DNA from 3 places in the Sporosarcina sp. P17b genome. Region 2 is predicted to be linked to each of the others. Evidence: riboswitches for the same ligand, from Rfam matches in the RefSeq annotation. Region 2 holds a riboswitch; each other region holds the start of a gene.
What was found. Region 2 has a riboswitch for cobalamin ahead of CSV76_RS06880 (hypothetical protein). Riboswitches for the same ligand answer to the same signal wherever they lie in the genome.
Positions count from the first base shown of each region.

Region 1: it holds a riboswitch for cobalamin, as region 2 does, so the genes downstream of both, metE (5-methyltetrahydropteroyltriglutamate--homocysteine S-methyltransferase) here and CSV76_RS06880 (hypothetical protein) in region 2, are expected to answer to the same signal.
Region 3: it holds a riboswitch for cobalamin, as region 2 does, so the genes downstream of both, CSV76_RS06020 (ribonucleoside-diphosphate reductase subunit alpha) here and CSV76_RS06880 (hypothetical protein) in region 2, are expected to answer to the same signal.

Region 1 covers NZ_PDYP01000002.1:320,097-331,117, reverse strand. The annotation lists gene ribD (bifunctional diaminohydroxyphosphoribosylaminopyrimidine deaminase/5-amino-6-(5-phosphoribosylamino)uracil reductase RibD) at 78-1,145, shown strand; gene ribE (riboflavin synthase) at 1,149-1,793, shown strand; gene CSV76_RS03550 (bifunctional 3,4-dihydroxy-2-butanone-4-phosphate synthase/GTP cyclohydrolase II) at 1,808-3,001, shown strand; gene ribH (6,7-dimethyl-8-ribityllumazine synthase) at 3,014-3,481, shown strand; gene metE (5-methyltetrahydropteroyltriglutamate--homocysteine S-methyltransferase) at 4,063-6,357, opposite strand; cobalamin riboswitch at 6,503-6,633, opposite strand; gene CSV76_RS03535 (malate synthase G) at 7,038-9,227, shown strand; gene CSV76_RS03530 (hydrolase) at 9,365-9,904, shown strand; gene CSV76_RS03525 (SLOG family protein) at 9,953-10,510, opposite strand; gene CSV76_RS03520 (acyl-CoA dehydrogenase family protein) at 10,507-11,021, opposite strand, start outside.
Region 2 covers NZ_PDYP01000004.1:226,903-237,923, forward strand. The annotation lists gene CSV76_RS17955 (hypothetical protein) at 440-643, opposite strand; gene CSV76_RS17960 (helix-turn-helix domain-containing protein) at 1,153-1,302, opposite strand; gene CSV76_RS06870 (S-layer homology domain-containing protein) at 1,515-2,522, shown strand; gene CSV76_RS06875 (ABC transporter substrate-binding protein) at 2,783-3,739, opposite strand; gene CSV76_RS06880 (hypothetical protein) at 3,739-4,278, opposite strand; cobalamin riboswitch at 4,444-4,630, opposite strand; gene CSV76_RS06885 (magnesium chelatase subunit ChlI family protein) at 4,747-5,085, shown strand; gene CSV76_RS06890 (antibiotic biosynthesis monooxygenase) at 5,466-5,816, shown strand; gene CSV76_RS06895 (hypothetical protein) at 6,421-6,612, shown strand; gene CSV76_RS06900 (Ig-like domain-containing domain) at 6,661-7,260, shown strand; gene CSV76_RS06905 (hypothetical protein) at 7,549-8,955, shown strand; gene CSV76_RS06910 (DMT family transporter) at 9,264-9,989, opposite strand; gene CSV76_RS06915 (histidine kinase) at 10,162-11,021, shown strand, end outside.
Region 3 covers NZ_PDYP01000004.1:43,756-54,776, reverse strand. The annotation lists gene CSV76_RS06040 (nitrate reductase subunit alpha) at 1-517, opposite strand, end outside; gene CSV76_RS06035 (succinyl-CoA:acetate CoA-transferase ScpC) at 949-2,469, shown strand; gene CSV76_RS06030 (ribonucleotide-diphosphate reductase subunit beta) at 2,796-3,833, opposite strand; gene CSV76_RS06025 (flavodoxin) at 3,812-4,249, opposite strand; gene CSV76_RS06020 (ribonucleoside-diphosphate reductase subunit alpha) at 4,237-6,420, opposite strand; cobalamin riboswitch at 6,619-6,795, opposite strand; gene CSV76_RS06015 (alanine/glycine:cation symporter family protein) at 7,298-8,719, opposite strand; gene CSV76_RS06010 (glycerate kinase) at 8,786-9,907, opposite strand; gene CSV76_RS06005 (DUF2243 domain-containing protein) at 10,634-11,021, shown strand, end outside.

The DNA.
Region 1 (11,021 bases), on a different contig from region 2:
GCTTTTTGTATGTAGAATTGTCACTAGAGGAATACCGTAAGTTGGAGTGTTGCAGAGTGAATCAGGAGTATATGGAAATGGCCTTACAACTCGCAGAGAACGTAGCAGGTCAAACCTCTCCCAATCCACCAGTAGGTGCGGTCTTAGTAAAAGACGGCAGAATCATTGGGATGGGTGCGCATTTAGAAGCGGGGGAGCGCCATGCGGAACGTGTAGCGCTAGACATGGCAGGAGCAAGAGCAACAGGTGCCGATTTGTATGTAACACTTGAACCTTGTTCACACACTGGTAAAACTTCTCCTTGTGCAAATGCTGTTATTCAAGCAGGTATCAAGCATGTCTATATCGCCACAACGGATCCCAATCCGCTTGTAGCAGGTAATGGTATAGCGAAACTACTTGAAGCGGGAGTAGAAGTAACTGAAGGTCTCTACAATGAACGCGCTAAAAAACTATATGAATCATTTTTTCATTTTATTAAACATAAAACACCTCATGTGACAATGAAAACAGCTATGACGATAGACGGTAAAATTGCAACTTCAACAGGAGATAGTAAATGGGTGACGAGTGAGCAAGCGCGACTCGATGTCCATCAACTTCGCCATACACAAGATGCGATTTTAGTAGGCGTTCAAACGCTTCTTCATGATAATCCTCTTCTCACCACCAGACTGCCCCTAGGTGGAAAACATCCTATTCGAGTCATTTTAGATACATCTTTACGAACACCAGAGTTTAGTCAAGTGATTCAAAACACAGAAGCACCGACATGGATCTTTTGTGGAAAATATGCAGAACTATCGCATGAAAAGTTACTTAGGAAGCCGCATGTTCAGATCATTCGCATGCAGAAACCCCAGTTGATTGTAGAAGACATTCTACTGGAATTAGGAAAACGTGGAGTTATGACGTTACTAGTAGAAGGTGGCGCGGCCATTAATGCGTCATTCGTCAAAGCGCGTGCGGTGCAGAAAGTCATTTGTTATGTAGCCCCAAAATTACTGGGTGGAACAGGATCTCTGACACCGATTGGTGGACTTGACCCACAATTGATGGATGATGCGTTTCCATTTGCATTTGAAAGTGTAGAAATGATTGGACCTGACATAAAAATCATTGCGGTACCGAAAGAGAGTGATTAAGCGATGTTTACAGGAATAATCGAAGAGATCGGCTCGGTTAAACATATACAACCAGGTGCTCAGTCCATGACATTGACGATAGCTGCATCTGTTGTATTGACCGATGTAAGTATCGGCGACAGCATTGCGGTGAACGGTGTTTGCTTGACAGTCAAAAGCTTTACGAAAAATCAATTCGCAGCAGACGTTATGCCTGAAACCATAACCTCAACTTCTTTACGACAATTGACATCAGGAAGCACGGTGAATCTAGAACGTGCCCTTGCTGCGAACGGCAGGCTTGGCGGACATTTTGTTACGGGACATGTAGATGGTGTAGCGACTATTCGTGACAAGCGAACAGTTGATAATGCATTATATATCCGCTTATCACTACCAGAAGGATATGGCCAATATTTAGTACATAAAGGCTCTATTGCATTGGATGGGACATCATTGACAATCTTTGAAGTGAAAGATACAGATATTACAATTTCTTTAATCCCGCATTCACAAGAAATGACGGTCATTGCAAAAAAGAATATAGGTGAGACGGTCAATTTTGAATGCGATATGCTCGCTAAATATGTCGAAAACATGCTGCAGAAAAGACAAGACAATGGTCAAACGTTATCGAAAGACTTTTTACAACAACACGGATTTATGTGAAGGAGTGAATGAGGATGTTTCATACAATCGAAGAAGCATTAGAAGACTTACGTCAAGGAAAAGTCGTCATCGTAGTGGATGATGAAGACCGAGAAAATGAAGGGGACTTCGTTGCGCTGGCTGATCAAGTCACACCGGAAATTATCAATTTCATGGCAACGAAAGGTCGCGGCTTGATTTGTGTGCCGATTACGGAACAGAAAGCTACGCAACTGGATTTATCCATGATGACCGATCATAATACAGATTCCCATGGCACGGCATTTACAATCAGTGTCGACCATCAATCTACACATACGGGTATTAGCGCATTTGAACGAGCTGATACAATCGTTAAAATGATGGAGTCCACTGCAACTTCAAGTGAATTCAAACGCCCAGGGCATGTATTCCCCCTTATAGCGAAGTCGGGAGGCGTGCTTGAACGGACTGGACATACTGAAGCTGCTGTGGATTTGGCAAGATTAGCAGGGAGTGCTTCAGCAGGTGTGATTTGCGAAATCATGAGTGAAGACGGAACAATGGCGCGTGTGCCTGAATTACGTCAGATGGCCGAAGAACTGAATTTGAAATTAATTACGATTCAAGATCTAATTCATTACCGTCTACAACGAGAGCAATTAGTGATTCGTGAAGCGGAAATTAAGTTGCCTACAGATTACGGAGAGTTCCGCATGGTTGGCTATACTGAAACTATGACAGGTAAAGAACATGTGGCGTTGGTAAAAGGGGACGTCACGACAGAAGAACCGGTTTTGGTAAGGGTTCATTCGGAATGTTTAACAGGCGACGTTTTTGGTTCTTGTCGCTGTGACTGCGGTCCGCAACTTCACGCAGCGCTTACTCAGATTGAAGAAGAAGGACGGGGTGTATTGCTTTATATGCGCCAAGAGGGCAGAGGTATAGGTTTGATCAATAAACTGAAAGCCTATGAACTGCAAGAACAAGGTTTTGACACAGTGGAAGCGAATGAAAAGCTTGGATTTGCGGCGGATTTGCGCGACTACGGAATCGGTGCGCAAATACTGCGGGAACTAGGCATTCGAGAAATGCGTCTGTTGACGAATAATCCGAAGAAAATTGCCGGTTTAAAAGGATATGAGTTGGAAGTGGTCGAACGTGTTCCAATTCAGCTACCATTTAATGAAGCGAACGAAAAATACTTACACACAAAAGCGGAAAAACTAGGTCATTTATTAACTTTATAAGGAGAGATAAAATTGGGTAATATATTCGAAGGGCATTTAGTAGGTACAGGCTTAAAAGTAGGAATTGTTGTAGGTCGATTCAATGAGTTCATCACTGGGAAGTTACTATCCGGTGCACAAGACGCATTCAAACGACATGGTGTAGATGAAGCGGACGTAGACGTAGCGTGGGTACCAGGAGCATTTGAAATTTCGCTGATTGCGAAGAAGATGGCGGATTCTAAAAAGTATGATGCAGTCATTACGCTCGGTACAGTAATCCGCGGCGCGACACCTCACTTTGACTTTGTTTGTAATGAAGTGGCAAAGGGTGTATCTCAAGCGGGTATGCAATCTGGAATCCCGGTGATCTTTGGTGTGCTAACGACGGATACGATTGAGCAATCGATCGAGCGTGCGGGGACTAAGGCAGGCAACAAAGGTTGGGACGCAGCGGTGTCTGCTATTGAGATGGCGAACCTCACGAAGCAGTTTGACTGATTAGTGAGTAGAAAAAAAGGATGTTCCTGAAGTTACTTACTTCATGGGGCATCCTTTTTGTGTTGTTATGTTTAAGAGCAAGAGTTTATGGATAGTTAGTTACTTAGTGAGCGCAAGGGGATGGAAGCTTCGGCATCCAGCTTTCGCTCATAGAATCCGTTTGAGCGCTCATAGAACACATTTTGCGCTCTATAGCACGCAGAATCCGCTCTATCAGACGCCACGAGTGCTCATAGATTCATCTAAGTGATCATAGAACCTTGATAACCGCTCATAGCCTTGAAAGCTCAACATTAATCACAACCATAACCATAACCTTAATGCACTACAAAGAGTATCGCTTACTCGCATTGCAAGAGATTGGTGCGAGAGCCATAGCGAACTACGGCTTTTGCGAGTAAAAGTGAAGCGTTAGGAGCACATCTTTGCACTAGAGGTGGTTCACCGCCCACCCTCCGGAAATACGTCCTTCCGAAGCGCAAATCCCCTCACGAACACCAGCGTCAGCTACTCTAATAAAAACTTTCAAAGAAAAAACTGTCTAAGAAACGAATATAGTTTCTTAGACAGTTCTAAATTCATTATTTAACCGCAACTACGCCTAGCTTTTCTCGTGCCTGTACAGTAGCGACGACCATGTTCTTTAATGCAGCAATCGTTTCTTCGCGCTTTCTTGTCTTCAAACCACAATCGGGATTAATCCAGAACTGGTTGGGCTCGAGAACTTCAAGGCCTTTGTTGATAATCTCCGTCATCTCTTCAACGGCTGGGACGCGTGGACTATGGATGTCGTAGACGCCTAAGCCGATTCCTTTGTCGTAGTGATACTCATTGAAAGCTTCAACCAAGTCACCGTGACTACGTGAAGTTTCAATTGAGATGACATCTGCATCAAGTGCGCTGATTGCCTCAATAAAATCGTTGAAATCACAATAGCACATATGCGTGTGGATTTGCGTCGTATCTTTTACGGATGCAGTAGACACGCGGAATGCATTGACTGCCCAATCTAAATAGTGTTTCCATTCAGCTTTTTTCAATGGAAGACCTTCACGAAGTGCTGGCTCATCTACTTGAATCATATGAATACCTGCCGCTTCAAGCGCTTCGACTTCCTTGCGTAAAGCAAGTGCAATTTGGTTTGTCACTTCTTCTCTTGACAAATCATCACGAACGAATGACCAATTTAAAATGGTTACAGGACCTGTAAGCATTCCTTTTACTTCGTGATCTGTGAGTGATTTTGCATAAACGGATTCTTCGACTGTCATCGGTTTAATGAATGCAACGTCTCCGAAGATGATTGGTGGCTTCACACAACGTGAACCGTAGGACTGAACCCAAGCTTTTTCAGTGAAGACAAAGCCGTCTAGCTTTTCTCCGAAGTATTCAACCATGTCCGTCCGTTCGAACTCACCATGAACTAATACATCTAGCCCTAAGTCTTCTTGAATATCAATCCATTCTTTAATTTCGGCATGTACGAAGTCTTTGTACTGCTGATCTGTAATTTCATCTTTTCTCCATTTATTACGTGTAGCGCGTACTTCCGGAGTTTGTGGGAAACTACCTATTGTAGTAGTAGGAAGTAGTGGCAATTGGAATTTTTCCTGCTGCTTCACTTTACGTTCCGCAAATAGTGAACTTCGTTTACTTTCGGAAAGTAAACTTCCGGACGTTGCTTCACGCACTTCTTTATTGTTACGAGCAGGGAGCGCATTAAATGCGTTCAATGCTTCTTCGCTTTTTTTGAATTCCGTAGCGACTTTTTCCCTTCCATGTAGTAAAGACGTTTGAATCGTTTTGATTTCTTCAATTTTCTCATCAGCAAATGCTAAAGCATTCAAGATCGTTGCATCAAGCTTCTGTTCAGAACGAGTCGTAACAGGTGAGTGAAGCAGACTGCAAGATGGTTGAATCCACAAGTTGTCAGCTGAAACGTGCTTCTGGATTGTTTCAGATAATACTAGTTTTTCCTCCAAATCTGATCGCCATACGTTGCGTCCGTCTACAATTCCGGCTGCAAGCACTTTGTTTTTAGGGAAACCGTATTGCGCCAAGTTCTTTAAGTTTTTCTCGCCTCCGTGGACGAAATCAAGTCCAATTCCTGCAACTGGCAATGCGATAGTCTCTACATAATGTTCTACTGAATCAAAGTAAGTCTGCAAAAGAATATTCAGTCCATCGAGATTTTTCGTCAACTGTGAATATATTTCAGTGACAGCTTTCATTTCATCTGAGCAAATGGAGGTAGATAGAATAGGCTCATCGATTTGGACCCACTGCACACCTTCATCCTGTAGTTCCTGTAAAACTTTTTGATAAAGTGGAATCAATTGCAAGATGATGGATGGTACGTCTTTTTCTGCGTATCCTTTAGATAATTTTAATAATGTATAAGGCCCTAAAAGAACGGGTTTCCCTTCAATGCCTAGTTCGTTCTTTGCTTCACGATAGGCAGCAAGTGGCTTGTTCTCCGTCAACTCAAAACGCTGACCCTCGTATTCGGGTACGATATAGTGATAGTTCGTATTGAACCACTTGGTCATTTCAGAGGCAACTGCCTCGTCATTGCCGCGAGCCATTGAGAAGTATGTGGAAGTGGAAACTTGTCCGCCTTTCCAGTTATAGCGTGAAGGTATGATGCCGAACATTGCAGATGTATCTAGTACGCGATCATACAATGTGAAATCACCCACGGCAATTAAGTCCACGCCTGCCTCTTGCTGCTTTTTTAAGTTGGCCAATCGAATTTCTTTCGTTGTTTGAAGAAGCTCGTCTTGTGAGATCTTGTTCGACCAAAATGCCTCGAGTGCACGTTTCCATTCACGATTTTCACCTATAACAGGATAGCCTGCGATACTACTTTTAACCATTGATTATTCCCCCTTGAAATTTTTGTAATAAAAAAACATTTCTCGGGGAAATGTTAGAAGGTCGCGTATGTATAAAACACATGCATAAAAAAGCACGTATTTATAGACTGCGTGTGTCTAACACTTCCCTATTCACCGTAGGATTAAGCGTTGTGAAAAATAGGCAGGTATCTGGCTGGACGCTGGGCGTCTTCACAGTGGCGGGACCGCTCCAAGAAAGGATTCCCTATTAGGAAATGAAAAATTTTTCATTTCACCTATTTTTCAAACTATTCAATTCAGATGATTGTCTCTAAAGCTATCATATGGAAAAACAGGTGTCAACTTGCTATCTATATTTAATGATTACTACCTATAGAACAATTATTAAAGTAGAAAGATAGGTGCGAGAGGAGTGAAGACTTCTCTACATAAACTGTTATATAACTGTTGTAGATGATTACAATCACATCTACTTAATCGAGATGTGAAAATTTTCACAATTCAGTTGAAAGTTAACTAGACTTTAGGTATGATATGTACTAACACGTCTTCAAATGAAGAAAATAATCATCTTTTATGTGCTGTTTTGTAATTAGCAGGCTATGGGGTATTGCTGAATAATCGATGATAAATAGTGTTCATCGCTACATGTTATACAACAGAGTAGCGCAAAAAATATTAAGGGGTGGCTTTTTTCCATGATAAATTATGAAAAAGTAGGTAAACTGCAAGTCGCAACAGAACTGTATAACTTCGTAAACGAAGATGTTCTACCGGGCTTAGAAATCCAAAAAGATCAATTTTGGGCAAACTTTGATTCGCTCATTCATGAACTTGCTCCTGAAAACAAAGCGCTATTAGAAAAACGTGATGAATTGCAAAAGACTATTAGCGAATGGCACCAAAATAATAAAGGCGAAATTGATTTCGCTAAATATAAAGAGTTTTTACAAGAGATTGGCTATTTAGAGCCAGTTCCTGAAGACTTTAAAGTGACAACAGCTAACGTTGACAATGAAGTCGCAAACCAAGCAGGCTCACAATTGGTAGTTCCAATTGATAACGCCCGGTATGCATTAAATGCAGCGAATGCTAGGTGGGGAAGTCTATACGATGCACTTTACGGATCGGATGTAATTAGTGATGATGCGGGTGCTGAAGCTGGCGTTCAATACAATCCGATTCGTGGACAAAAGGTTATTGATTTTGCGAAAAAATTATTAGACCAAGCAGCACCTTTAGCTGAGGGTTCTCATGCAGAGGTAACGGCTTATAAAATTGTAGAAGGTAAACTTCAAGTGACGCTTGAAAGCGGTAACACGGTTCTATTGCAAGATGAGTCCAAGTTTGTTGGATATAATGGCAAAGAAGACGCGCCGACTGCTGTATTGTTAGTGAATAATGGATTGCATATCGAAATCGTAATCGACAAGAATAATCCAATCGGGAAAAGTGATAAAGCGGGTGTGAAAGATCTAGTACTTGAAGCGGCACTTTCTACATTGATGGATTGTGAAGACTCGATTGCTGCAGTGGATGCCGAAGATAAAGTTGGCGTATACCGTAACTGGCTTGGTCTAATGAAGGGTGACTTGGAATCTACATTCAAGCGTGGTAGTAAAACAGTTACAAGAAAACTAAATGCCGATCGTACGTATACTGGTGGTGATGGCAAGCAGTTGACACTGCGTGGTCGTTCATTGATGTTCGTACGTAACGTAGGTCACTTAATGACTAACAATGCGATCCTCGACGAAAATGGCAATGAAGTACCTGAAGGCATCTTGGACGGTGTTCTTACGTCTTTGATTGCTACGCATAACTTTAAAGAAAACGCAGAGTTTAAAAACTCGCTTCACAATTCTATTTACATCGTAAAACCGAAAATGCATAGTCCGGCTGAGGCGGCATTTGCAAACAAACTATTTGATCGTATTGAAGATCTACTAGGTGTTGAGCGCAATACGATTAAAATTGGGGTTATGGATGAAGAGCGCAGAATGTCATTGAATCTGAAATCTGCAATTAATGAAGTGAAAGAGCGTATTGCATTTATCAATACTGGATTCCTTGACCGTACAGGTGACGAAATTCATACATCTATGGAAGCAGGTCCAGTCATTCGTAAAGCGGATATGAAGACATCTAAATGGCTATCTTCTTATGAATCTGCAAACGTTGCAGTCGGAATTGGAGCGGGTCTACCTGGACACGCGCAAATTGGTAAAGGAATGTGGGCTATGCCGGACTTAATGGCCGCAATGCTTGAACAGAAAATTGCTCATCCAAAAGCGGGAGCGAGCACTGCATGGGTTCCGTCACCAACAGCAGCCATTTTGCATGCATTGCATTACCATGAAGTAAATGTTAAAGAAGTGCAAGCTGGAATCGACAGTTCAATCGATTACCGCGATGGTATCCTTGATATTCCATTGGCACCTAATGCGGACTGGTCTATTGAAGAAGTACAATCGGAACTAGATAACAACGCACAAGGAATCCTAGGTTATGTAGTTCGCTGGATCGACCAAGGAGTAGGGTGTTCAACAGTTCCTGATATCAATGATGTCGGATTAATGGAAGACCGTGCAACATTACGTATTTCGAGTCAGCACATTGCAAACTGGTTACGTCATGGCGTTTGTACGAAAGAACAAGTAAAGGAAACTTTGGAGCGGATGGCAAAAGTAGTAGATCAGCAAAACTCGGATGATGAATTGTATCAACCGATGGCACCGAACTACGATGATTCCATCGCGTTCCAGGCGGCATCTGACCTGATCTTTAAAGGGGCAGAACAGCCGAGTGGATATACGGAGCCAATCTTGCATGCTCGACGTATTGAAGCTAAAGCAAAAGCAAAACAAAAAGCGACAGTACAAAACTAATAACCATTCCAAACCGACTCTCTTTCACTAACGAAAGAGAGTCGGTTTTTTACGTAACTAAACAGAGATGGATGTTTTCTAATAAATCTGTAAACATGCTATACTAGCAGGAATGTTGAAAAGGGGATGAATAAAACATGTTGCAAACAAATCAAACAGTTTTCGTACTAGTAGATGTTCAAGGAAAGCTCGCACAAATCGTCAATGAAAGTAAGGAATTGCATGATAACCTGGAAAAATTGATTAAAGGATTACAAGTACTCGATGTTCCCATTCTATGGCTAGAACAATACCCTGATGGTTTAGGGCCGACTACTGAATCGTTATCGAACTTGCTTGAAGGTCAGCGACCGATTGCCAAAATGACATTCAGCGCAATGGGCAATGAAGAATTTGTCAACCAACTGCGGAAGCTGGGAAGAAAGCAAGTATTAATTGCGGGAATAGAAACGCATATATGCGTCTATATGACAGCAGCTGATCTTGTGAAGCAGGGCTATGAAGTGGAAGTAGTAGTAGATGCTGTGACCTCCAGAACGGAAGCAAATAAAATGATTGGTTTGCAAAAGATGAAGCATCTAGGAGTGTCTGGAACTTCTGTAGAAACCGCTTTATATGAGTTACTTGGTGAGGCAGGGACAGATGAATTTAAGCAAGTTTTAAAAGTAATTAAGTAAATCCAAATAAGAAAAGCGGAATGCCTGTTTTCGGCATTTCGCTTTTTCTTATTCCCATTGTTCACGTTGTAAATCTTCCGCGATAAGTTGTAGATCATCAGCGGTTATAGATAATAACTCATAGTTGGTTGTCTCGGCTAGCTGTACCGCCATTTTTTTCAGGAACTTTGGTGAACCTTCGTTTTCTTCATCATATAGAAGTAACAAAGCATCTGAATTTCGAAGTAAAAACTTATTCTTCTCGACAAATTGCCAAGGTGCTTCATAAGGTTTATTCGTCAGACTTACAGAATAATCGGCTAGTGCTATGATCTGCTCGTATGTTTCTTGTTTAAGTTCATTCCATTTCGATTGCTGATCAAGAAATGGGGTAATAACCGCGTATTGTAATTGAGGATAGTCTTCCTGCAATTCCCACACACATTCAATAATCCACGTTTCAACACCGAGCTGTCCACTGACTATAACCCATTCAAGCCCTTGATCTAGAAGTGCCAATAATTGATCCGTCAATGCTTTTTTGATGATAGGTATACCTTGATGGTCTTCATTGAAAATTCCTAGTTCATGGGCTTTGTAACCGCTCACGAGTAGACGTTTAATCATTGTTGTCCACTTATTGCTGCTTGTGCAAGTTTTGTAATCGTCATATCATCCATCGGTGGATTGTGAAGACCAGCCCGTACATCGCGATAATGTCTCTGAAGAGGGTTCGATAATTCCAAACTCTTTGCACCAACAATACGCATTGCTAAATTAACAATTTCAATTGCACTGTTTGTCACAATCGATTTCGCTACTCCAAGCTCATTTTGTAAGTGAACCCGACGCGCAGAATCGTCGTAAATACCTGCTATATCGTAAAGTAAGTGGCGTGCCTTAATTAGCTCTAAATCCATCTTTCCGATTTGCGTTTGAATATTGAAAAGGGAAGCGATAGGTTCATTGAGGCTGTTTGGCTGATAAGTAGCCGCAAAGTGCACTGCATAATCACGAGCCGCCTGGGCAATTCCCATATAACATGCAGGAATATGTAAAAGCCAGCCATTCTGGTTATTAGCGCGTGGTGCTTCATTCACTTCTACTAACTGTTCGTTTGTTGCTTGGACATGATCTA
Region 2 (11,021 bases):
AGAACAACTTCCACGCTATTTGCCACCACCGTTTGAGAAAACTATAGAAGCTTATGTTGATTATTGTTTAATGAAAGTTGAAGAGATATTGAGTATTGAGCGGTATATTTCTTAAATTGTTTCCCGATTATGTCATTCTAGTACTGAATCACAAATTAGGTGACGTCGGAATTCGTCTCGACAATAGTCTAAAGAATCGCTACTGTTTGCGACACAACTCCACCATTATTCAGACAGTTAGATGAGATAGTTTCTTGACTGAGAAATCAATAGAGGGACTATTTTTATTGCAAAATAAAACCTTGAATTGCAATATTAAATTAGCTACTTTGATAAAATCCAGTGTATGTATGAGGGGGAATGTAATCCCTCAATTAACGGGTTAGTTTTGGAAATACTATGCTAACTTAGCCAACTCTTCTTCAAACAAAATGGATGGCTATCGATAGTTCAAAATCTTCCTGGGCAACTGATTCAGTGCCTGATAAATACGTTGAATAGACTCTGTAGAGTAATTAGATACGCTTTTCCTTTGAATATATCGTCTGAGAAGACCGGTGTGTCGCTCATTGGATCCTCTTTCATACGGAGCATAAGGACGAGCGAAATAGACATCCGTGATATCTTGTAGCCTCTTTGTCATATTGGAAAACTCGTTGCCATTATCCGACGTAATCGTTTTGAATACTTGAGGAAACCGCTCACCGAAATCCTATCGTAACTGGTTCATCGCAAAGCCGGCCGAATCATGATCTTAATCATCTAGTAGAATCACATAATAGATTCTCGTTCAACAAGCGTCAATAATGCGGTGTCATAAGATTTCTGTCCTTCTACCGTATCAATTTCGTAATGACCGAATTCTTGGTGTCTTCAATTTCAACGGGTCGTTCAGCAATACCCATGCCCAAAACACAGCGATTTCTTCGGATGCATTTAGCCTTGGTGTTCCTTCTCAGTTTCATCGGCAAGTCTATATTTCGAACGCGCAATACATCTAAATCGATAAATTCATTCGCGATAAGTAGTTTGCTTTTCGCACCGCACTGAAGTCGATTTCGTTCATATATCGCCTGTTCTGTTTCAGCGAAATAGGTTGTATAGGGCGTGCGACCCGTCTTAAGCTGGGGCGTGGTTCCACGCTTCAGTTCATTAAGCAATCGTTTGATTAACGCGTCCTAAGCGTCCACCAATCTCTCGGTTGGTATTTCCATACTTGTAAAGTGCCCCGATTTGACCGCGCTCAAAAGCCGACAGGTGTTTATTTTTACGGTTTTGTATGGTACTCTCAAGTTGTGCCACTATAAAACTTCCTCTCATTGTTAGTCTCGCAACTTCAATGATACACGAATTTTATAGTGGCATTTTTTATTTGAATTTAGGTGGCTAACTTGATTGTACAATTGGCCAAGATATAAAGTAGCTTATTCATATGGGGATTTGTGTATACTTTCTATTGATTATTGATATAATTGTATAGTGCTATATATGAAATTTATAGGAGGAAAGTTTGCATGACAATTCAATCTAAACGAAATCACGTATTAATCGTGCTTATGGCAATAATCGTTCTGATGACTGCGCCGATCACTACAAGCGCGAAAGGGTTTTCTGATACAGAAAATAGTTCACATGAAAAAGCAATAATAGAACTTGTTGAACAAGGAGTCATTTCGGGGTATGCGGATGGAACGTTTAAACCTAACAAGACATTGTCACGTTCTGACGTTGTAAAAATGATGGGGAAATGGCTAGTATCTCTTGGATATGATATTCCAGCAGACTATCAGACAAAACCGCGTTTTACTGATAATAAGTCAATACAAAATGAAGAATTACTGAAATACTCAGCCTTAGTAAAGGATCAAGGAGTTTTCAACGGTCAAGCTGATGGTACACTTAACCCGACTGGTGAAATTACTCGTGAGAATATGGCAATTGTGCTTGTTCGCGCTTATAATGCCATTCACAAAACAGATCTTGTAGGATTTGTTGCGAAGCAAACATTTAAAAAGGATGTACAAGATTTAAAATCAGCCAAAGCGGAAGCTCGCCCATTTGTTGATGTACTCGACTTTTTCGATATTACCAATCCGGTTGCAGTTGCGTTTAATCCCAAGAATACGACTACACGGGGTCAATTTGCATCCTTCTTATTTAAAACAGCATCTGTTTCCGTCCCCACTGAAGACAACAAGCCGCAGCAACCAACTGACAAATCGCCAGTTTGGAAATATGATGGTGAGAAGCAATTGAGTCTTAAAAATGGAGAGAAGTTTACACTTCCGGCTGTTCAAGCGGTAGACTATTCAGGTAAAATAATCGTGCTTCAAACTGTCATTACCGATAATTCTGGGGTAGTTATTAATGATATTAATACATCTACTAGTGGCACTTATACGATAACGTACAGTGCGATAGATGGAGCGGGAAATAAGGCGCAAGATTTGAAAATCACCGTGATTATTGAGAAACCTTCTTCTGTTGAAGAAGATGATTTTGTTATAGCTTCGATTGAATAAAAGATGATGCCAGGCTTTAAAGAAGGTACCAGGTACACAAACAATTATAAATCGTCATCTGCGGCGGGTATGGATTTCTGAATAACTTGTTGCTGGTTTTGAAAAACACGTGTTCATGCGTCACACAACATTTATTAAAGAGGTAAGCTTTTAGCACTGTTGGAAAAACAGTGCAATATCAAAGAGAAGAGTCTTCCGAATCGAGGAATCGATTGGAAGACTCTTCTTCAGTACTTTCGAGGCGTGTAGAGGTCAGGTGTCTAGTTAAACTCGTCAGGGTACACTGATTTCGCCAGTAGTTCAACTGCTTCTCCAATGCGCGGTCCCGGACGTGACATAATATCGCTGTCGAGTTGCCATACGCGATTTTCTTTCACTGCATCCAGGACGTCCCAGCCTTCGCGTTTTTTAATATTGGCAATGGCATCGTCTTCATAGGACACTGTAGTGATGATCACGTCGGGGTTTTTCTTCAGGATATCTTCTTCTGAAACTTTAATCCATCCCTCTTGGTCAGCAAACACGTTGTTCACCTTCGCCAAATCGAAAATCTCTTGTTGGAACGTATTGCTTCCTGTTGTGTAGATGTCCGGGGCCGGGCTAATCTCATAATACATTTGCTGTTGCGTTTCTATTTGGGTTAGCTTTTCCTGTACTTTACTAATCCGGCTTTTAATAGAATCAACCAGTTTTTCCCCTTGGTCTTTTACGTTCATTACTTCCGCAATCTGTATAATGTCACCGTATACGTCGTCGAAGGAAGAAGCGGACTCGATGACGAACACAGGGATATCTGAGTCTCTCAACGTATTCAATGCTTCATCCTCGCCGATTGTATATGCAAGCACTACATCAGGTTTCAATTCGACAATGCGTTCTGCGTTGAAGGTTACAGAATCAGATATCCGCTCCACGCCCAGTGCTTCAGAAGGGTAGGTATCGTAGTCGGTCGCTCCGATCAGTTTATCTCCTTCATCGAGGGCATATAAAATTTCTGTATTGCTTGGTTGCAGGGAAATCACAGTTTCAGGCACCTTATCGAAGGTGACTTCATTGTCGGCATCATCTGTAACTGTGTAACTGGAAACTTCATTTGATTCGACGGCTGGTTTTTGATCTTTGTCTGCAGGTGTGTTGGTATCATTTGACGAACAGCCGGCCAGAACGAGGAATAGGGAGAGGACTGATGTCCAGACCCATACGTTTTTTTTACTCATTAATTATCCACTACTTTCTTTTTCTTTCTGATGGGATACGATTTACTAACGAATTGAATTTCTTCGACACCGCATACTTTATTCGTATAGACGGCCATCACAAACAACACATTGGCAAGCAAGTGTGTATAGTCGAATAAAATATCAGGCACTTCACGTTCAAGTGACACTTTATGCAGTGCGCGTACAGATTTTTTCGCTTCGCTTCGACAAACGTGCAACACGCAAGCGGCATGGGTACCTTGTGGTAGCACAAAGCGGTCAATCAAACTTTGCGTCTCATCTGTATAAAAGTCATACATCTCACTCAGTTTTTCCACGTCTTCCGAGAAGATAGCGGTTTTACCGCGTACAGAACCATTCAAGTGATAGGCCATGGGCTGCAGATAATGTAAATCATCACACACCCGCTGAACAGGATTTACAGCAATTGCTTCGCCAATTCGCGTAGTTAATGAGTCTGTACGGATTTCAAAGTCTACCGTCGAAACGGATTCCCTCATAAATGGATAGCAAAGAAACCGGTTGTCTTTCTTCATTCATTCCAACTCCTTTCAATAGATTTTGAACAAATTCTGCATTTTGCTTATGTACGAACAGAAAAAACCGCCACGATATCGATATCGGGCGGCGGCAAAAAAATCTATAGCAAATTGCATGCCAAATAGAGAGTATGCCGTATCTTCCCTTATCTTCCGAAGAGCAAAATACTGAATGAATCAGGTGGGTATCCTGGCTTATGCGTCATCCATCCGTGAGAGCCTTCCCATCAAGTTAACTAAATAGTGGCATGTTCTCACTTCGTCGGCATGTACAGTTGCGGAAACAGCTTCGGCTTTCAACCGAATTCCCCGGCTTCTGATTCTCTTAACTTATTCAATCAATAAAGTATAGCACAGGCAAGACTCGAATGTGATACAGAAGTCCAAGATGGTTGATTTTTCACCCATCGAGTTTTCTATACTAGAGATAGAAAGTAGTTGCCATTCATTATAGAGGAGATTTTCATGAACGTAGTTGAATTACACCCATCGTTTGATAGCGAAAACACGCGAACTCCAACGTATGCGGTATGCAATGATCTCCGTAATGGTAAGGTTTCGTTTCAACAACTGGAACAGACTGCGAGATTTACTGCTGGGCAGTTGAATATAATAGGTGATGTCTGTTTCGAACGGAAATGGAGTAATCGTACGCAGGTAAAACTCATTCGGATCACCTGCACAATATCGGACTTGCAAGGAAGGCGGGATATATCGATGGAAGCACTGGAAGAAGCGCTTGTGTGGAAAAAGCTGCCTACTAGTTTGCAGTCGATAGGGGGTGTAGGTGCTATTCAAATGTAAGCGAAATTGGCGCCCGAATACCTATTTTCATGTGGTGATGCTTGGGAATAACCGCCAGAACATTATCTCATGTATGGATTCGCATTCCATTCTGAGGTACTTGCCGCCACCTTTTTAGAAAACTCGTTCTAGCTACGTTAGCTATTGTTTGCTTGAGATGGATAGAAGACGAAGGGTAAAGTGAAAAGAAGTAAACAGTCTCCAAAATTTAAAACAGTAATGAATTTTGCGAGACCCAATGTTATTTTTCCCTGCGCCTTTGCTGATATACCTTTGAATGTACACAGGTGAAGTAAAAGAGTATCCTTATAGTATAGACACTTACGATGCGCAATGTATTGTGCGTTAACATAAGGATTCATTGATAAGGAGGCGCTCATATGAGCCAGATGACGGCAGTTAATGTAATTCGGATTGAAAAAGGAAAGGGTCAAGAAGTTGCGGCACGTTTTGAAAAACCAAAAGCTGTCCATACGTTTGAGGGATTCGTTCGGATGGAAGTATGGATGAAAGAAGATGTTGAAGATCATGATGAACTTCACATTTGCACTACATGGGAAGATGAAAAATATTTTGAGGCATGGCGTAAAAAGCGGGCAGTTGATAAAGCACAGGCTCGTGCTATACAAGAACAAAATCCTTCCGGACAGCCGGAAGAGAATCCGATTCTTGGAACTGAACTATCTACATATTTGACGCTCGTTCAGCATTTGCCGGCTGAAAAGGATTAACTACTGGAGCAGCTTGGTTTAGAACGTATCGAAACAGTTACCAGGTCCCTAAACAATTTAGCCCCTACTTAGACAACTAAAGAATAATAAAACGAGGAGCTCTTCAACTGAGAAATTTGTTGGAGAGCTTTTTTATTCGATTAAGCCGGCATATACGCAACGAGTAACAATTGAAGGAAGGTTACGAAGAATAGATAAAAAAGTTGCATATCAATAACTTCATTTTTAAGAAATGAAAATGAAAAATATGAACTTAAGCAATATAAATTCTTAGGTGCAACGGATAGAGGAAGGGGTATGATACCTGTTGACTCAGGTGATTATTTTACTGAATACTCAAATTATAAATGGTATATGTGTATCATACAAATAGATATACAGCAAGCTTCAATGATACATTCAGACTATCCCAAGAAGAAAGTTATTGTTGTAATTCATTAATAAGTCGCAAAATGTAAATGGTGAAAATACTGTAGATATTGTGTTGTATTTAGGAAGTAGTGAAGTGGCTAGAGTGAAGGACTATCATATTTAGGTTTATGAAAATCCAGCTATAGGGTTTGTGAATCCATTTCAAATAGGAGTCCAAAGTACGAAATTTGCTATGACGGTAGACTTGCTTAATGTAGATTTTTCTCAGACTGCTGATGTATATTTACGTGATGAAAAAAATAATAGAATAACAAAAATGGATAAGATTATTGAAGAGTATTACAAAGAAGAGGAAAAAGCTAGGGAAATAGAATTTGGACTACCATTTAATGAATTCGTGCAATTGCAAGAACATAATTCATAAGACGTGGTGGCAGAAGATTCTTATATCAGTACTACATATCATTCGCAAATGCCGGATTTGCGATATCGTGGAGTAGGTGTTAATTTACTAGATGCTAACCCTTATAAAATAGTGATTGAACAGGGGGGAGAAATTACAAAAGAGTTGAATGGTATACAAGCTTTCTTCAATGATGAAACGTATAATGAAGAAAACAACGTGGAGTTGTTGCCGAAGTATTTTGCGGAATATGGCGCACCATATAATGTGAAGTTCTATAACTCTACTAACGATGAGATGACTAATTTTAATTTTTTATCAGAAAAAGGTGTTGTAAATGAAAATGATAGTTTGAATTCATTGGAAGGATTCAAAACATCTAAAAAGAGAGAAAACGTTAAGAAAACTAAGACGTGGAGCGTGAAACTTAATAAGTCTGTAGATGAAAATACAATCAACAGCGGTAATACATATATTGTAGAAAAAGAATCCGGCAAGTCCGTTAAAGTCGATTATGCCTTGCAAGAAGGTGGTACCGTATTAGAAATTATTCCGGAGAAAAGTTTCAAGTCGGGTGCAACGTATACTCTGATTGTGGACAAGCGTGTTTCGTCTGGTACAGGTTCACAGTTGAAAGAGCCTGCCGCTATTGAATTTACTGTAGAATGACAGAAATGTTTCTAAACACTGTCTTACGAACAGATACAATTTATTTATGTAACTTCTTCACCTCACGCCGACTCGCTGTTATATTTATGGTTTTAACTATAATGACGATCATACTTCCATTTGTTCTGCGGTGTATAAACAATCAGGAATTAAAATGTATTCCTTAATAAATGTTGCACTCTAGAACCTTCAGTTTGTAAAAGCGAATTGAAATACAAATTTTATAGCAAGTTTAGTATTATAAGTAAGGCTGTATTTTACATACAGAGAGTGGAGGCGATTATAATTATGATCAAAAAGACATGTGACCGAGTTCTTAAAAGTTTTAAACATTATTCTGACGCCCTATGGATTCTCGTATTTTTATTTTTTTCGCTACTCCTTTTTCACTTTTCTATTTATGTTATGAGTTTTCAAAGTTTGGATAGTAGCCTGATAAAGGAGTTCACTAAAGACGGGTTAAAATTTCAACAATTTTTGGATGAACTTTTTTCACCACTACTACTCCGGGGGCTAGGTTTAGGTATAATGCTGTCGGCCGCTTTTCTATTCTCATGGCTAGTAAATAAATTTGTGGTAACTGAAAATGGTTGTCAAGATTTGCTGGATAAATTGGCAACCATAAAAAAGAAATTATTGCTTTCGGTGGAGCAAGTTGGTTTTACTCGAACTTCAGTCTATCTGATTTTTAAGTCAAAAGTGATAGTCATTTTACGTATTAGTGTGATTGCTACAATGATAGCAGAGCAAATTCAACGGAATACTTTGTCCTTTTCAATATTTATTTTTTTAGCAATATATCTATTATTTACTGTTCCATTGAAAAATCCCGAATTTTCGTCAGATTCTGTAGAGAGAAATAGACCTCATCTATTTATAGCGATTACGCCTATTTTTATGACAACATTATTTACTCTATTAATCACATATGAATATAAACTAGATCTACTGTATTCTTATCGCTTTTTTATAGTTATATTGCTATTTAGTGAAATTCTTGTACTTCTTTCTTCTTACGCAGTTGAATTGCTCAAATCTGATCTAAAGTACGCTAAGTTGGGGAAAAATCCTCACGTGGATGTACCGCAGAAGCTGAGCGGGTATATTATACGTCGCAATAAGAAGAATTTAAATCTCTCACTGTTTTTGTATATGGAATTCCTTTTGATTCTCTGTGCCTATTTCATTTTTTATACTTTTGATATATTTTCATGGAAAACAAAAAATGAAGTATTCTCGCTAAGCAATTTTTTACTAAGCATTACAGTGGTGTTATTCGCGCGATTGTTATCAAGATCCATTGAAATAGTCGTTGCTTTCTTTAAAGACATATTATCCAAAGAGAAGAAATCATCTGATTTAGACGGGAAAGACCGTATGTTGTTGGCTGTTAAAAGTCTGATTGAAATTATGCTGTTGGCAGCTATTGTAAGAAGTGCTTACAATTTGTATAGTGAGCCCATTGTAAACGGTGCAGCAAATTACGATTTATCGCACATATATAGCACAGTAAAAATATTGATAGTCAGTTTGTTTGAAAGTATTGCTACGATGGGATTCAATTTATCGTACGAACCCCGTTTAAATATATTCGAACAAATAATACACCTAACTCAAATAATTGTGAGCATTTCTCTAATAACCTTATCCATTGCTACGTACATTTCCTTTAAGCAAAAGGTGGACGACAAATAACAGTTGCTATAGATCGGCAGTGATACGTAAGTGTTTTTGTATGTTTAAATAAATCTATAGAGAAGTCGATCAAAGAAAAAACATATTTGAATTGTTAATTGAAATTATTGAAAAAGAACGTATCGAGAAATTAGAAAGGAAGGTAGTGCATTCTTCCGAGTATATTCCAGCATAAAAAGCATTACCTACACGTCTCGCAATTATTTCGAATGTGCTTTCAGGCAACTGTTTGTAGTCAATCTGCTACCATTTCATACGGTCGATTAAAAGGAACTCAAAATCACTATAATTTTGAATTCCTTTTTTTGTTACGTATCTTTAGATTCCCCTTTGTTTTTCAAAAACATAAAGAGCGATGCACCGAAAATGATGATATAACCAAGGACGCTAAAACGATCAGGTACTTGTCCGAGAAACGCTAGACCAAGTAATGCTGTAAACACTACCGTGAAATAGTTAAAAACAGATATTTCTTTTGCAGGTGCAAATTTGTAAGCGAGCGTGATACCAAATTGCCCAATCGTTGCGAAGACGCCACCAAGAAGTAAGAACAATGTCTGCTGCATAGTTATCGGTTCGTATCCATAAATGACAAATGGCAAGAGCACTACTGTGGTGAATCCTGAGAAGTAAAACACCACCGTGTAAAACTGTTCTCGATTGCCAAGTGCTCGTAGCGCCGTATAAGCAGCTCCGGCAAAAACTGCTGATAAGATCCCAGCTGCATATGGGACAATATCAAGCGAGAATGAAGGCTTTATGATGAACAGAGTGCCGAGGAAAGCTACTACAATGCTATAGATTTGATACGGTTTTACATATTCTTTTAAAAAGAATGCTGCGAAAATGATCGTGAAGAAAGGGCTCATTTTGTTGAGCATGTCGGCATCTGCTATCACCAGATGATCGATTGCGTAAAACAGTAAGATGATGCCAATTATGCCAAGTGCTGATCGTAAAAGCAAGAGTGGTTGATTTTCACGTTTTCCGAAAAAGCGTTCTTTAATGTCCTTTCGCATACTTGGGAAAGGCAATAGAAGCTGGGGGTTATATTTTACTGCCGGTATTATGGAAGAAGGAGTTAGATTGTTGTAGATAATCAGCTTAAGGATGAAAGAAAATTAAAAATATATGCACATTAAGAACTATTAATATTGTAATTCCATGGTAAAATAATAAGAAATAAATGACAAGAAGGTGAGACTATTGAAACGTAGTAAGCAATACTTTGTTATCGTCATTGTCATAACGTTGATAGCTCTTGCCTATTATTATTCACAAGCCCTAAAGGCGGATACTTCCATCAGCCACGGGAAAGTTGATCTATCCGAAACAGGTTTTCAAGAAAAAGGTGTAATTGCACTTGACGGAGAGTGGGAGTTTTATTGGAAGCAGTTACGAAGTCCTGAAGATTTCAGCGATGAAACCCCACACAATCTGCAGTACACAGTGGTTCCAGGAAGTTGGATGCACGACCAAGAAGGCAATACGTATGACAGTACGGGATATGCAACGTACAGGATGGTGGTTGCGAATATACCGTCGGACACGAAGTATTTTGGTTTACTGAAAGGGAATATAAGAAATGCGAGCCGGATATTCGTAAATGGGAAATTGGTTTTGGAAGATGGGGATATTTCGGAGTCGCCGGAAACGAATGTATCCGGTAATAACTCGATGGCGGCTTTTTTTGAATTGGAGAGTTCGACCGCCGAAATTATCATTCAGGCATCCAATCATGATTTTATCGTTGGAGGTATAGCAAAATCGATTACGTTTGGAACGCAAAATGAGATTATGCAACTGCATCAGCGAAATGTCATGTTTGAATTTGCGATGATTCTCATTGTAGTGATTATCGGTATTTTTTATCTCTTCTTGTTCTTGATTAATGCAGATTATCGAAAGAAGGAGCCCGCCACACTTCCGCTCGCATTAAGCTGTCTATTCTATGGAATTATGAGCAGTATATACAGCGAACGAATTATTACAGTGATATTCCCTATGATCAGCATGGACAGCACATTTCGTTTTGGGCATTTAATGAGTGCTTTCACAGTGATTAC
Region 3 (11,021 bases), 180 kb from region 2:
TGAGTTGAGCTGCGATCAGCATCGTCGCATCACGCCAATGAATTCGAACGTGACCGCCTTTGCCGCGCGCTTTCTTGTATTCATTGGACTTCGCCGGATCTTCGACGATTGACGTCCATGCTTTCACCGGGTCTTTCGTTTCTTCAAGTGCTTCGTTCCACATACGCCACAGTTTCCCTCTTATATAAGGATACTTCACGCGCAGTGGACTGTATTCATACCAAGAAAACGATGCGCCACGTGGACAACCACGAGGTTCAAATTCAGGCATATCTGGACCACAAGAAGGATAATCGATTTGCTGATTTTCCCATGTGATAATGCCGTTTTTGACGAAAACTTTCCAGCTACATGAGCCTGTACAGTTTACGCCGTGTGTCGTGCGCACTACTTTGTCATGCGACCAGCGTTGACGGTACATGTTTTCCCAATCACGATTTTTCTCTTCTAGCACTGACCAACTTCCGGAATAACTCTCGACGGGTTTAAAATAATTCAATCCGAATCTCTTTTTCATCGAACATTTCCACTCCTTCTCAGAATGTAGAGTACATGTAGTAAACCTACTAATCTTCTTACCCTAAAATAAACTAAGTAATCTGAATTTAAACTAAGGGTATTCCCTATTCTTTTTGTGTAATATGTGAGCTTTTACCTAATTCTCATAAAATTCCTTTATATTATATAAGTATACGTGTTTTTTAGTAGGTTTCTATCGGGGAATTCCCTATTCTCTCCATAACAATGTTCTTTTTGTATTTCCACGTAAGGGAAAACTCTAAGCTACCGTCTATTCCACGCGCTGTATGGTTTTTGTAATTTTTCATCAATTAAAGTGGTTTTATTGAATAAGTGGATAAATCAGTATAGTTCTCATAATATTGTGTTGATTTTATTTATATAAATGATAGAATTATATACAAATTGAAAGGTAAGGTGGATGATACCGTGGCAAACGAATTAAACAAGGTACTTCGTTGCGAAGCACTGAAAGACAAAATTGTTACAGCAGAAGAAGCAGCATCTTGGATCGAGGACGGAATGTCTCTAGGTCTGAGTGGATTTACTTTGTCCGGAGACGCAAAAGCGGTTCCATTGGCATTGGCAGAAAGAGGCAAGACTGAAGACTTCAAAGTAAACGTTTTCACTGGCGCTTCCATGGGCCCAAACGTTGATGAATTGATGGCAAACGCAGACATTATCAATTTGCGTGTTCCATATCAAGGCAACCCAGCAATGCGTGGTAAAATCAACTCAGGTGATTCTTTCTACATCGATCAGCACCTTTCTCATACATCTGAATGGATTCGCCAAGGCGTAATTGGACCTGTAGACTACGCGATCATCGAAGCAGCTGCTATCACAGAAGAAGGATATATCATCCCGACTGGTTCTGTTGGTAACTCTCCGATTTTCGTTCAAGAAGCGAAGCATGTCATCATCGAATTAAACGTGAATGCACCTATGGAGTTTGAAGGCTTGCATGACATTTATATTCCTGATGCTCAAAACCAACGTAAAGAAATCCCTGTATACAGTGCAACAGATAAAATCGGTACACCAGGAATCAAAGTAGATCCTGCAAAGGTTGTCGGAATCGTTCTTACGGAGAAAGGTGATATTCCATCCCCTATCGTTCCTCCAGACGAAGAGACACAAGAAATTGCCAACAACTTGTTGAACTTCTTCCGTGACGAGATCAAATTAGGCCGCATGGATGAAACGCTAATGCCTCTTCAATCAGGTGTTGGTTCAGTTGCAAACGCAGTACTTGACGGTATGAGAACTTCTGAGTTTAAAGATATCGAAGTATATTCCGAAGTACTTCAAGACGCAATCTTCGACTTGATCGATGACGGCGTAGTGAAATTCGCTTCTGCTACTTCATTGACTCTATCTAAAAAACGTTTGGACAGCTTCCAAGACGACATCGGTAAATACCGTGACAAGTTGGTATTCCGTCCACAGGAAATCTCCAACCACCCGGAAGTAATCCGTCGTTTGGGTATTATTTCATTCAACACAGCGCTTGAGCTAGACATCTACGGAAACGTTAACTCCACACACGTTAGCGGTACGCGCATGATGAATGGTATCGGTGGATCTGGTGACTTCGCTCGTAACGCGCGCATCGCGATTTTCGTTACGAAGTCTTACGCAAAAGGCGGAGACGTGTCATCCATCGTACCTTTCTCTTCTCACGTAGACCACACGGAGCATGATGTAGACGTAATTGTTACGGAACAAGGTTACGCGGATCTTCGCGGCTTGGCTCCAAGACAAAAAGCGGAGCTGTTGATCGAGAACTGTGCTCACCCTGATTTCAAGGAAGAGCTACGCGATTATTACAACAGAGCATGTGAACAAGTTGGCGGACAAACTCCACACATCTTGGAAGAAGCTCTATCTTGGCACGTAAATCTTGCGAAAAACAAGACTATGCACAAGACTGCAGAAGCTCAGAAGTAATTTTATAGATGTGAAGAGACCGAGCGGGGTTAGACCCGCTCGGTTTTTTTATGTGGGTCGGCTGGGTCGGCTAGGGTCGCTTAGAGCGGATAGCATGCCCGATAGAGCGGTCGCGGGGCGGCTTAGAGCGGATAACACGGCTGATAGAGCGGTCACGCACTGGCATAGAGCGCTTAAGTTGCCTGATAGAGCACTCAGCCATGTTCATTGAGCATTCCAGAAATGACTTCCATTCAAAAAAAACAGCACAAGTTGATCAACGGTGCCCACCCCAACTCTAGACACAAAAAGAGGAACCCATCACGGGTCCCTCTCCTCCTCATCTATTACAAATCATCAAAACCATTCAAATCACTAGTCTTCACGTATTGACGGCTAGTTTGCTCGAAGAAATCCGTCTTTGTGTCGTCGAAGTTATCAACGTACGCGCGGATCCACTTCATTGGATTGTCCGTGAACTCTGGGTAAATTTCGCTCAAGCCGAGCATGCGCAACATTTTGTTTGCGCGATACTTGATGTAACCTTCCATCTCTTCCAGCTCCAGGCCATCGATGCCTCCTAATACGTAGCGGCTCCAGATGACTTCTTGCTCGACGGAGTGGCGGAATTGGTCATAGATCCATTCCGTGAATTCGTCTGTGTTGTACTCTGGATTTTCAGCCAATGCTGCTCGGAAGATATCGCTGATCGCTTTACCATGTTGCAGTTCATCACGGTTGATGTACGAAATCATCGTCGATGTGCCGACCATTTTCTGGTGGCGCGCCAAGTTATAGAAGAACGCGAAACCACTGTAGAAGAATAGACCTTCTAATAAAGTCGTGTAGACCATCGCTTTTAGAACAGTTTCGATTGTCGGGTTCTCCGCAAATTCATTGTAGACGTCTACAATTCGTTCATTTCGCTTCATTAATACTTCATCTGTACGTCCCATTTCGAAAGCTTCCATTTGCTTGTCCAAGTTCGTGACAGATGAAAGTACGTACGCGTAGCTGTGATTATGTTCACTTTCCTGGTCTGCAATTGTCGCTAGAATCGACTTGACGGAAGGATCCGTTGTGAAGTCTGCGATTTTCATTGCAATGACGGTTTGTGGACCATCAAGTGTAGCGAGTAGGCCGATAATTTTTAGGAATGCGGATTGCTCTTCTTTTGTCAGGCTTGAGAACTGCTTGACGTCTTGTGTCATGTCCACTTCATTCGCTGTCCAGAAAAGAGCCCGGATTCGCTGACGTAGTGTATAGAAATGAGGGTGCGCGATGTCGTTCCAGTTCAGGATGCCGCTTGCTTCCCCTCCGAAAATAGCTGTTGCCTTATTCGGGTTTGCAGGATTCAGTACTTTTACTCGTGTAAGTGTCGCCAATGTTCGAGCACTCCTTTCGTCCAATTCGTAACGATTTGTTCTTGCATGCCGCGTGGGCTTTGCTCAATCTTCAATGGTTCAAATGGGGAATGATAAAATTTCGCTAGCTTGTCTGCTGCTTTGCAAAATAGATCATCGCCGCCAAACTGGGTATCCCCTGTGCCAAAGACGTAGACGAGCTCGGGTTTATAGCCGACGTCCGCCACGAAATCTTTGACTTCATCCGGCGTTGCTCCTTTTTCCCATGTGAATGAACCGATGCACAACGCGTCGTATTCTTTAACATTTGGGATGAGGCCGATGCCGATACGATAGGTATCGACTTCGACACCTTCATTTTGTAACCGTTCCGTAATCAATTCCGCTACTTCCTGCGTGTTGCCACTCCAGGATGCATAGGCGATTAAGAATGACACCACTCGCACTCCTCAATCTCCGCTGCGGTTGAACGCATATAGTACGTCGTTTTCATGCCGGATTTCCATGCCTGCAAGTGCAGATCCAAAATAACAGATGCGCGGATGGAGTTCGGTACATAGATGTTGAATGAAATCGACTGATCGATGTGCTGCTGACGCGCGGCATTTTGCTTGATAGACCAGCGCTGATCGACGATGTAAGCAGAACGACGGTAAATGTCATACGTATTGTGATCTAGATCCGGTGCAATAACCGGTAATTTATAGTCTTTCTTCTCTTCATGGTAGAACGGCTTGAACACTGGATCGATGGATGCTGTTGAGCCTGCGATAACCGACGTCGAGCTGTTCGGTGCAACTGCCATCAAGTAGCCGTTACGCATACCGTTCATCGCCACATCCATGCGCAGTTCACGCCATTTATTGGAATCGTATTCGCGTTGCTCGAAGTATTCGCCCGTTTGCCAATCCGAACCATCAAACAATGGATACGCGCCTTTTTCTTTTGATAATTCCATTGAAGCTTTAATTGTCAAATACGCGATATTTTCATATAATTCGTCTGCGAAATTCACGGCTTCATCTGATTCCCACTGAATGTTTTTCAATGCGAGTAAATGGTGCCAACCAAATGTGCCAAGTCCAATTCCACGGTAGCGTGCATTTGTGCGTTGTGCTTGTACAACTGGAATTTGGTTTTGATCGATAACGTTGTCGAGCATGCGTACTTGAATTTTGATCAAGCGGTCTAAAACGTCTGCTGTCACTGCTTTTCCAAGGTTGATCGATGATAGATTACATACAACGAAATCGCCTGGCTTCGTGCGTGTGACGACCATATCGTCTTCGAGTGTAACCGATTCATGTGTAGATGCTGACATATTTTGTAGTATTTCTGTACACAAATTACTAGAATAAATAATTCCTTCATGCTTATTAGCGTTCATACGGTTTACTTCGTCGCGGTAAAACATGAATGGTGTTCCTGTCTCCAGCTGGCTACGTAGGATACGTTTCATGATTTCAATCGCTGAAACCGTCTCTCTCGATAGATCTTCATTGCGGACACATTCTTCATACTTCTCGCGGAATGTTCCTTGTCCTTTTGTTTCATCATAAAAATCTTCCAATGAATAGCCCATTTTCGTGCGAACTTCATGTGGATCGAATAAATGCCAGTCTTCACGGGACTCGACTTTCTCCATGAACAAGTCCGGCAAGCATACGCCTGTGAAAATATCATGTGCGCGTAAACGGTCATCCCCGTTATTGAGCTTGAGGTCGAGGAACGTGAAGATATCTTGATGCCATACGTCGAGATAAACGGCTACGGCACCTTGACGTTGACCGAGTTGATCGACACTGACTGCTGTGTTGTTCAGCTGTTTGATCCAAGGAAGAACACCGCTTGACGCACCTTCGAAACCACGAATCGATGCACCGCGTGAACGAACTTTCCCCATATAGACGCCGATCCCGCCACCGAATTTCGACAAGTTTGCGATATCGGTGTTGCTGTTGTAGATTCCTTGCAGTGAATCATCTACTGTATCGATAAAGCAGCTTGATAGCTGACCGTGCATCTTACCTGCGTTCGACAATGTAGGCGTCGCTACCGTCATGTACAAGTTGCTCATCGCCCAATACGCTTCGCCGACTTTATGAATACGGTCTACTGTTTCGTCTTGCATTAACGTCATCGCGATGATTAACCAGCGCTCTTGCGGAAGCTCTACGGACTGCTTCTTAAAGTTTACTGTTACATAGCGGTCTACCAATGTTTTCAAACCGATATATGTGAATAATAGGTCACGAGAAGGATCAAGTAGCTTACCGATTTCCTGCAGCTCGTCCTGGCTGTACTTTTCAGTCAAAACGGGTGTATATAAACCTTGTTCCACCAAGCGTTCTACATTTTTCGCAAAATCGGTATAAACATCCGCTCCACGCAATGCTTTTTGCTTTGCATAGACGTCGAATAAATAAATACGCGCCGCTACAAACGTCCAATACGCATTCGCTTCATCAATACGGCTTAAAGACTCTAGCACCATAGCGTTTGTCCACTCAGTTGCTGAGCTTGCGGGGTGACGCTCTTGGAATTTCTCACTCGCTTCGATCAACGGTTCAATTTGTTTCTTGCCGAATTCCTGTTGTAAGTTTTCCATCAATAAATTAAGTCCCACAGATTCTTGAATAATAGCCATTATATCCGCTCCCTTTAGTTAATTAATTCGGTTATGTACTAAATAAAAAAACTCCCGATATAATCGGGAGTCGTCGATTGACGTGTAGTAGATAGCGGAAAGTTTTAGGCAGACTGAAAAAAGACTGCTTTGTGCTTTCACTCTCCAACCCCGAAGAATGTTTTGCTGAGATGACTGGCAGGTCTACTGGCTGGCACATCGTTCTTCCATCTTTCCTTCCCGCCGAAGCAGTGGTTTTCATAAGATAGTCGTCCGTGCCCTCAGTTGCGGGGGCAGCTCCGTTAGTGGCGGATTCCCTTTTAAACGTGGTGGGTACCAATTCATCTAAATGCTGTTATACACTATATATAGTGTGTTGATTCATATACAACCCTAACATGTTGTGTTCAAACATGCAAAACAAAAATCGAACCGATGTTCAGAATCCTTCTTCTGAACTACGATTCGATTTTTCTTATTCAGTATTTTATAGTATATCAAACTTTTTACTTCTTGACTAAATTGTTTGTGTGAACGTTTTTAAATAGATTGTGAAATTAGTTAGGAGAAGGGATTTCCGCTTCAGCAGGGGGACGCTTTCCGGAGGGCGTGGCCTGAGCCAAGCGAACAGCGAAGGGTTCGCTTTGCCGTATTTCTGAGTACTTTGCAGAAATTAAGGCACCTGTCCAGGGTCTCAGACTCACGCTGATCCTCCCGGAGTCGCCCCCTGCTTCCGCTACAATCCTACTTTCTAACGTAGACCACCTAGAAACTTCACTGTTTTTTAGTACCAGTTCAAAGTCTCAAGAACGTAAGGCCAAAGTTCACAACTTGAAAATCCTGATATCATCTATCAATATCACAAACGATCTTCCGCTCTTTCAGCTGTTTCTTCCCAACATTCTGCTCCTTTTAGGCCAGGGATGCTAGCTGATTTGAAGACGGGGTTTCTGCCAGCTTTTCGTTGTTTGGTGAAGTCGTCGAGTACTTTGAAGGCGATTTTGCCTAGGAGTAGAATAACGACTAGGTTGATGATGGCCATTAGTCCCATGAATAGGTCAGCCATGTCCCAGACTATTTGTACTTTTGCAACAGCTCCGAAAAAGACCATTGCGAGTACGAGTACTTGATAGATTCGTTTCCACATGACGTTGGCGTTGATGAATTCGATGTTCGTTTCGCCATAGTAGTAGTTACCGATGATGGAACTGAAAGCGAAGAACATGATCGCTACGGCGATGAAGTATGGTGCCCATGCGCCTACGTGTACTTCCATGGATGCTTGTGTCAATAAGATACCATTCGTTTCGCCTGATTGGTACAAGCCGCCTAGTAAGATAATGAAGGCAGTTGCTGAACAGATGATGATAGTATCGAAAAATACACCTAATGATTGTACGAGTCCTTGTTTTGCTGGGTGCGATACGTTCGCTGTCGCTGCTGCGTTTGGTACACTACCCATACCTGCTTCATTGGAGAAGAGACCTCGGCGTACACCTTGCATCATTGCCATACCGATTCCGCCACCCATGATTTCCTTAATTCCAAATGCGTGCTCAACAATTAATGCGATCATCGCTGGAACTTCTGTAATGTTCAATATTACAATATACAAGGCCACGATAATATAAAATGTTGCCATTACAGGGACGATTGTCTGCGTTACTTTAACAATACGTTGCACACCGCCAAAGACGATTACTGCCGTCAGGACAATGAGTCCAACTCCTACAGCCCAATGCGGAATGCCGAATACGTCAGTGAACGATTGACTGATTGTGTTTGATTGCACTGCGTTAAAGATGAACCCAAAACACATCGTCAATAAAATCGCGAAGACGATACCTAGTTTCCGCCAACCGAGTGCTTTTTGCATGTAATATGCGGGTCCTCCGCGGAAAGTATCGCCATCTTTCACTTTATATACTTGTGCCAATGTACTTTCAATGAAGGCAGTTGCCATACCGATTAGAGCAATAACCCACATCCAAAATACTGCACCAGGTCCACCGATTCCGATCGCTAGGGCAACCCCTGCTACGTTACCTGTCCCTACGCGTGACGCGGCACTAATTGTGAACGCCTGAAATGGTGATACACCGTCGTTGCTATCTTTCTTCTCTACAATTAGACGGAACATCTCACGAAATAAGCGTATTTGTACAAATTTCGTACGAATCGTGAAATATAAACCTGCTGCCAATAAAAGTCCGATTAAAACATATGTCCAAATGAAATTATTCGCCGGCCCTACAAGCCAGTCGATCGCATTTTGAAACATCTGACCACCTCCTTGTGTATTCTATACCCTACTCGCTTGCTTACTATGCCTTACATAATAAAATAACTAGTTTCTAGTTTGCAAAACTATAGATGCTTTATTCTCCAATAAATTTGCTGCGTCAGTCATCAATTCAGCCAACGACTTCTCTCCGTCGTCCAATGCATGCACTTCAGAGAACCATTCGAGTAACTCGGTACGTGCCGCTTCATCAATAGTTCCCGAAATGACGAGGACCGGAACCCCCTCTACTTTCGCTAGCTTCGCGATGCCCATTAACGCTTTGCCGGCAAGCGTTTGCCGATCTGTCTTTCCTTCACCTGTCAGAATAAGGTCAGCAGAAGAAAGATGGTTTGCAAAATCTATCGCTTCAAGCACGACACTGATTCCACTTTCCAGACGTGCACCGCAATAGGCAATTAATGCACCCGCACTTCCCCCTGCCGCGCCCGCTCCGTGCAGCTCATGCAGACGTACACCTGTCACTCTTTCAGTCTCATCCGCAAAATGCTCCAGTCCTTCGTCTAAATCCAAGACCATTTCGGGATCGGCTCCTTTTTGCGGACCGAAAACCACCGACGCTCCTTGGTCTCCAATGAATGGATTCTCCACGTCAGACGCAATGCGAATATCCGCCTCCAATAGTCGCTTATCCAGTTTCGAACTATCGATTTCATCGAAAACAGAAAGCGTGGAGCCATTCATTTCTAACGGCCACCCTGCCGCTTTAAATTTCACTCCGAGAGCTTCAAGCAGACCTGTACCTCCATCATTCGTCGCGCTGCCCCCAAGCCCGATGATCAATTTACGATATCCTTGGTCGAGCGCATGACGAATCAATTGCCCCGTACCGTATGTAGACGCTTTCATCGGATTGAGTTCTTTTTTCGCAAGCAACATCAATCCAGAGGCCTGGGCCATTTCAATAACCGCTGTCTCGCCGTCTCCAAGCACCCCCAGATGTGCATCGATCACTCGGCCAAGCGGATCTTGCACAGACACCGTTTGAATAGTCCCGCCAGTTGACGAAATCAGCGCATTCAGCGTCCCTTCCCCTCCGTCTGCAACAGGTAACCGTACGACCTCTGCGTCTGGAAACACTTTTTTCACTCCATTAGATAAAGCGTCGGCCGCTTCCTCCGCACTCAAACTACCCTTAAATGCATCAGGTGCAATAACAATCTTCACGACTCTCACTCCCTTTATGTGTATTCTAGCAGATTATGCGGGAAAAGTTACCATGCAAATATTGGTTTTTTAATATATTTATATAATGAGTTGAGGGAATTGTCTATGGTTGTCTGTTTGAGTGGATGCTTTTAGATGGTCCTGAGTGATCATGGAAGGCGTGTGAACGCTCTTAGATGGACCGTGTGTGATCATGGAAGGCGCGTGAACGCTCTTAGATGGCCGTGAGTGATCATGGAAGGCGCGCGAACGCTCTTAGATCGACCGCGAGTGATCATAGAAGCCGCGCGAACGCTCTTAGATCGACCGCGAGTGATCATGGAATGCGTGTGAACGCTCTTAGATCAACCGCAAGTAATCATAGAAACCCCGCGAACGCTCTTAGACGGCCCTGAGCGATCATAGAAAACGCGCGAACGCTCTTAGATCAACCGCAAGTGATCATAGAAACCCCGGGAACGCTCTTAGATGGCCCGCAAGTGATCATAGAAAACGCGCGAACGCTCTTAGAAATCCACAAGTGATCATAGAAGCCTCGGGAACGCTCTTAGACGGCCCGCGAGTGATCATAGAAACCCCGCGAACGCTCTTAGAAATCCACAAGTGATCATAGAAGCCACGCATCCGCTCTATGCACCTGTGTCCCACAGCCCTCACATCTCATCAACAATGTATTAATCCCCCTGTCCTCAGGGAACACTCCGTATGTGAGGAAAGGAGCAGTATATAATGACGGTCATGCAAGTGAAGAATTGGACGAATCGAAAAACATATGAGAAGAGAAATCTCTGGGCGGGTATATTATTTGGGCTCGGGTTTGTGGCGTTTTTGGATGAGACACTGTTTCATCAGCTGCTGCATTGGCACAAGTTTTATGATAAATCTACTGTGGCGGTCGGCTTGGTGTCGGATGGTTTGTTTCATGCGTTCAGCTGGTTTGCGACGGTGGGCGCGTTGTTTTTGGTAGCGGATTTGCGTAAGAGGAATGCGTTATGGCATAAGATGTTCTGGGGTGGTAAGTTGCTTGGTGGCGGTGCGTTCCAATTGTATGACGGGACCATTCAACATAAGGTTATGCGCATTCATCAGATTCGTTATCATGTAGATATTGTTC